Regions from separate parts of the Candidatus Thalassolituus haligoni genome, predicted to be linked through region 1. Evidence: predicted binding sites of a transcription regulator. Region 1 holds the regulator's gene; the other holds the start of a gene.

The links. The regulator sigma-54, encoded in region 1, starts transcription at its own class of promoters, with help from an activator protein. The targets are predictions, from matches to a motif close to TGGCACNNNNNTTGCTNT.
Region 2: a site for sigma-54 is predicted at 1,367-1,384, ahead of SOJ49_RS05870 (flagellar hook-length control protein FliK). Genes of this name have one in related genera too.

What each region holds. Positions count from the first base shown of each region.
Region 1 covers NZ_CP139482.1:810,597-813,713, forward strand. Annotated here, with positions in the region: gene ptsN (PTS IIA-like nitrogen regulatory protein PtsN) at 1-302, opposite strand, end outside; gene hpf (ribosome hibernation-promoting factor, HPF/YfiA family) at 306-608, opposite strand; gene SOJ49_RS03645 (RNA polymerase factor sigma-54) at 660-2,150, opposite strand; gene lptB (LPS export ABC transporter ATP-binding protein) at 2,280-3,005, opposite strand; gene lptA (lipopolysaccharide transport periplasmic protein LptA) at 3,002-3,117, opposite strand, start outside.
Region 2 covers NZ_CP139482.1:1,289,866-1,292,982, forward strand. Annotated here, with positions in the region: gene SOJ49_RS05860 (SpoIIE family protein phosphatase) at 1-721, shown strand, start outside; gene SOJ49_RS05865 (Hpt domain-containing protein) at 725-1,084, shown strand; gene SOJ49_RS05870 (flagellar hook-length control protein FliK) at 1,429-2,721, shown strand; gene fliL (flagellar basal body-associated protein FliL) at 3,091-3,117, shown strand, end outside.

The sequences.
Region 1 (3,117 bases):
AGATCGACTGGCTGATGGTCTATGGCATCAAAGTCGATGGCCTCGCGCAGGTGGAGTAATACCCCAACGGCCCGTTCACATTGCCGTAATCGACAGTGAGGGATAGCGATGCCTTCGCCAATGCCGGTACTGCCAAGGCGCTCACGCCCAAGCAGACGTTCAAAAACCTCATCCGATGAGCTGCCATCCACTTCTTCAGCAATCAGCTCTGCCAGAAACTCCAGCAGTTTTTTTTTGCTGGTAATGGCGACATCGGTACGAGTACGTTCAGGCGCAAGAATATCGGCAATCGCTATGCTCATGTGTCAGCCTTGTCCGTGCTGTCGGGCAACCAGTTTTTCTTTGTGTTTCAGCACTTGCCGATCCAGTTTGTCGGCCAGCAAGTCAATGGCAGCGTACATGTCGTCATGGGATGACGTCGCATGAAAATCGGCACCACTGACGTGCAGCGATGCTTCTGCCAGCTGACGGCCTTTTTCAAGGGTCAGGGTAACCTGACCAGAGGTAATGGGTTCGGCATGCCGCTCAAGGCGAACCAGTTTTTCCTTGACGTATTCTTCCATGGCTTCGGTAACTTCGACATGGTGTCCACTGATATTGATGCTCATAAACGGCTCCTTATGGCTCGCTTTAAACCGAACAAGGATCGACGGGGTCGATCAAATCAACTGTTTCCGCTCATTCGATGGCGGAATCATCATTGCCTCACGATATTTGGCCACCGTGCGGCGTGCAACCTGAATTCCCTTGTCTCCGAGGACGACGGCGATCTTGTTGTCACTCAGTGGCTTGCGCGGGTTTTCTTCGCTAATCAGCTTCTTGATCATGGCGCGAATGGCGGTTGATGAACATTCGCCGCCAGCATCGGTACTGACATGGCTGGAGAAAAAGTACTTCAGTTCAAAAATACCACGCGGTGTGTGCATGAATTTTTGCGTCGTTACCCGTGAAATGGTCGACTCGTGCATACCAACGGCATCGGCAATATCATGCAGTACCAGTGGTTTCATAGCTTCTTCGCCCTGCTCAAAAAAGTCGAGCTGATATTCGACAATTTTGGTAGCGACTTTCAGCAGGGTTTCGTTGCGGCTTTGCAGGCTTTTGATAAACCAGCGCGCTTCTTGCAGGTGATCTTTGAGGAAGGCGTTGTCGGCACTGCTGTCTGAGCGGCGCACCAACGAGGCGTAGTCGGAGTTTACCCGCAGTTTGGGGGCAATATCCGGGTTCAGTTCAACGCGCCATTCATCGCGGATGTTACGCACGATCACGTCGGGCACAACGTATTCTGACTGTTCGGAGCTGATTCCGGCTCCTGGTTTGGGATTCAACTCCTTGACCAGGCGTAATACGGCTTTGAGGTCTTCTTCTTTCAGCCGGGTTTTGCGCATCAGCGTGGGGTAGTCTTTACTGCCCAGCAGGGCAATGTAGTCACCGATCACCAGTTTGGCTTCTGCCAGCCAGGGAGTGTCGGCTGGCAGCTGGTTTAACTGCAGGATCAGGCATTCGCGCAGGTCGCGGGCAAAAACACCAGCCGGATCAAACTGTTGCAGGCGTTTGAGTACGGCCTGGACTTCGTCTTCCTCAACCCCAAATTCCGGATCCATGGAACCCAGTACGTCGTCTATGGTGGTGTGGAGGTAGCCGTCGTCGTCGACACCGTCAATCAGCATGGTGGCAATCTCGCGATCGACATCACTCATGGGAGTCAGATTCAGTTGCCATTCCAGATGCCCTTGCAGGTCGTCGGAGGTGGCATGACGGGAGTCGTAGTCAAAGTCGTCGTCGCCGACAGAGCCTGAACCGGAGGAAACGCCAGCGGTAGTCTGGAAGGTATCGTCCCAATTGCTGTCGACCGGCAGGTCATCCGGCATCTTGTCGTCCGACCACTGTTCACCCAGTTCCTGGGTGTCGGTGTCGGTCGCTGTCGCCGTGACGGCGGCTTCTCGCTCCTGATCGCCGTTGGTTTGCTGGGCATCCGTATAGTCGTCGTGCTCGGACTCTTCGAATTCCAGCATGGGATTGGAATCCAGGGCTTCCTGGATTTCCTGTTGCAGATCAAGGGTAGACAATTGCAGCAGTCGAATTGCCTGTTGCAGCTGAGGGGTCATGGTCAGCTGCTGACCCATTTTTAACTGAAGCGATGCTTTCATACAGCGTTATAGTTCATCGGTTGTCGGCATGGTCTGTGCATTATACGCCAGCCTGTGAGGCTGGGAATGCTTTTCATGGTGTCGAAATGAAACAGCGCCGGGCATCATAGCCCTGTAAGCCAGTAAGAATCAAAGACGGAAGTCCTGACCAAGGTAGATGGCCCGAACCTGTTCGTTGGCGAGTACTTCATCGGCGCTGCCTTCGGCAATAATGTGTCCACCGCCTACGATATAGGCTTTTTCACAAATTGCGAGGGTTTCGCGGACGTTGTGATCGGTAATCAGTACGCCAATGCCGCGCGCCTTGAGCTGGCGAATGATGGCCATAATGTCGGATACGGAAATCGGGTCGACACCGGCAAAGGGTTCATCAAGCAAAATAAAGGAGGGTTCGGCGGCCAGTGCCCGGGCAATTTCTACCCGGCGGCGTTCACCGCCGGAGAGTGACATCCCCAGGCTGCTGCGAATGTGCTGGATGTGAAATTCGTCCAGCAGTTGTTCCAGCTGTTGCTGGCGTTGGGGTTTTTTCAGTTCCGTGCGGGTTTCCAGAATGGCCATGATGTTGTCTTCGACGCTGAGCTTGCGGAAGATCGAGGCTTCTTGTGGCAGATAGCCAATGCCTTTCTGGGCACGGCCATGCATGGGCAGGTGACTGATGTCGTCGTCGTCAATTTTGACGCGTCCCTTGTCGGCCTGTACCAGGTTGACAATCATGTAAAAACAGGTGGTTTTACCGGCTCCGTTAGGGCCGAGCAGGCCGACAATTTGTCCGCTGCTGACGGCAAGGGATACGTCTTTGACGACCTCTCGGCCGCTGTAGCTTTTGGCCAGATGTTCCGCCCTGAGCGTTTTCATGGTTGTGCTTCCGTGTCGGGCTGGGGCTGGATAATCACCCGGATACGCTGTTTGTCTTCCGACTCAGCCGTACCATCGGCAGGCGTGTCGGAGCCGCTGGCGGTCACGGTTT
Region 2 (3,117 bases), 480 kb from region 1:
TGGTCAGCACCGGCTGCAGGCGGCTATCGAATCCGCAGCCGATGCGGATACGATTTTCCCGACGATCAAGTCAGCGTTGGCAGGTTTTCAGCAAAACAGCGAGCGTGATGACGATATTACCTTGCTGGAAGTGCGGATGACGTTGCCGGAAACACTCGAAGATGATCCGAAATCCTTCGCGCTGGCGTCGGCTGCAGGGCCGATGGACTGGTCCTTCAGCTATGAGCTGGGCCCGTCCAGCCTGAGTCACTTTAATCCTCTGCCGCTGGTGATGCATATTATGATGGAGGTACCGGGCCTGCGGATGATGAGCGGCCAGTTATACACCGTCATGGCAGAACTGTTTGGTAATGCGCTGGAGCATGGGGTGTTAGGGCTGGATTCAGCCCTGAAGCGCTCTCCAGAGGGTTTTATGACGTATTATCAGCAGCGTCAGGAACGTATCGAACACTTGCAAGAGGGTTCGATACGAGTCGTGATGCACCACGAAGGTAATGGCGCATGCGGGCAGCTACGGGTTCGATTTGTTGATAGTGGTGATGGCTTTGACTATCTGGCGTTGCAGCAACGCGCTGCGGCGAATGCCCACGTGGTTGAAAAACATCAGTATTCTGGCCGGGGTATTCCTCTGGTTCACCAGATATGCGAGTCTGTTACCTACTTTGGTAAAGGAAATGAGGTGGAGGCCGTTATTCACTGGCCCCAGCTGAGTGAGGGATAACCGATGAAATTGCAGGACCATTTTGATAGCGAGTCATTAGATATACTGCGCGACGTGATGGACGACGAGTTCGACGATCTGATCACCTTGTTTGTTAATGACTCCGAAAGTCGACTACCGAAAATGAATGCGGCCTGGGTGCAGCAGGATGTCGCCGGGTTGGGTAATTTATCCCACAGCTTCAAGGGAGCCAGCGGCAATGTCTGCGCCGCTGCCTTGTCGCATTGCAACAAGGAGCTGGAAGATTTCCTGCGAGACAAGGAAGCGGACGATGTGGACTGGACAGAGGCGCGTCAGTTACTGGCTGCCATCAATCAGGAATTTGCTGCTGTCAAGGAGTGTATCCAGCGTCATTTTCACTAACTCGGGCTTAACAGCCTAATCCGGCAGGCGCCTCGTTGTTGCCTCTGCCCTGCAGGGAAATTGATCCTCTGCTGGGCATTCCCCTCTCTTATCTATCACCGAAATATGACCCCGTAGGGTTCCTGCTCTGTCACCGGCTGCGGTGTGATGCTCTCTGTTGCTGTCACAACGACGATATTGATATTGGTCTCGTGGTGCAATAATAGCTAGCCGGTCATAGCCAGGGTGCCGGTGTCGGATCAGGGTGTTGTCCGCCGAGGTAAAATCCCCCTATTTTTTAGTTGGCGTGTTAATTGCTGAATCGATAGCAGACGTTCCGTTGTGAACTATCTTCGGAGAGATGCATGAGCCTGACACCCACTGGGTCCGAATTTTTATTACCAAAACCTGCAGCCAAGACGGCTGTTGGCCTATCTTCCAGCCTGCCAACGGTTGATGGTGGGCGGTTTGCCGGATTAATCAACCGATCGTCAGCGACCACTGATCATGGTTTGAGCGAACAATCGAGCCTACAGACGTTGCCGTTAACCGGTGAGATTTTGCCGTCTGAGGCATTAAACAGCGCTGAGGTATTGAGGCAAATTCGTGCAGAAGGCGAGCTGTCGGGATTCGCCCTGACTGCTGCGGGATTGACAGCTGCAGGATTGGCGGAGGTTGGAGAAGGAGAATTCGATCCCAGTGACCTAGAGCGAGAGGATGCAGCTAATGAGGATCAAACCGGTCAGGAAGTATCCCCGGAGAACCCAACGAACCTGATCATGTTAGCCGTGAATCCGGCTATTCCGCTCTCGGAGCCAACGGCTCGTTTCTGGTCTGGTCAATCTTCTGCCAGCGCGTTGGCTTTGTCTCCCGCTGCCATGACGAGTTCAGGGAAAGCGCAGGGAATGGCTGATCCAGGCCTGGTTAATACCACTGTAATGGCCGCAGTGGATGCCGATGCCAGCAATACTATCGACCTGGCTGATGTCATGGGGGCAGAGGTTGCCAATGATACGCTGGCAGCCGCAGCAGAAAAGCCAACCTTGTCCGCTGCTCTGAGCAGTTCGCAAGCACCGTCTTCCTTGGCCGGAGCGATGGCTGGCTGGGCGACGGATGCCATGAGCGGCACAGCGGATTCAGACTCTGGAGAAGCATTGGATATTGGCCTGACCGCCGATCAGACGTTGCTGGAGGGTGAACGTAGCAGTCCGGAGGCGTTGGAGTTTGGCAGTGATCGCCAGCGTTGGGGTGGGGCGTTGGGCGGACGCTTGTTAACCATGATCGCGGCAGATATTCAGGAAGCCCGCATACACCTCGATCCGCCAGAGCTGGGGGCGCTGGAAATCAAGATGACGGTAGATGCCGATGATCAGGCCCGAGTGTCTGTACAGGTGCAAAATTCTCAGGTGAAAGAGGTGTTGGAATCCCAGGCACAGCGGTTAAGAGAGGCGTTGGCCGAACAGGGCCTGACGCTGGCTGGCTTTGACGTGTCGGAACAGTCCCCAGGTCAGGGATTTTCCGGACGGGATGATGCGGAGGCTGAAAACACGCTGGCGTCAGATCTTTTGGATGATGACGATAACTTGACGGCTGATATGGCCGAGCCTCACGCCAATCTTGAAACGGATGGACTGCATTTGCTCAGTACCTACGCCTGACTTGATCGCTTGCTCCTGTTACGGGGCATGATCAGCTGCTCTTTTCCTTCCGGCCAGTGTTCACTGGCCATTCCCAATGTTGATGCTCTCTGGCCTGTACTCCCTGTCTCTGGTGTGTTCTGGCAGCGCGACTGCTGTTGGCCGCTGGCAAGCAGGTGACCTGATAGCAACTACACTGGTAATGAGTGTTTTGCTTGCTGCGCGCAGCAACTGAAAGACTTCGACTGTGATTACGTGCCGATTTTTTGACGAAAATGGCTGGCACAGCAATTGCTGAATCCTATAAAGAGCAACCTTGTGGTGCTGTGCCGGAGCGACCCGAACGATGGTGTCTGTCCACAGTTACCCACCGACCCAACGGAGCCAGTTATGGCAACAGAGCAGGATCTGAAAATT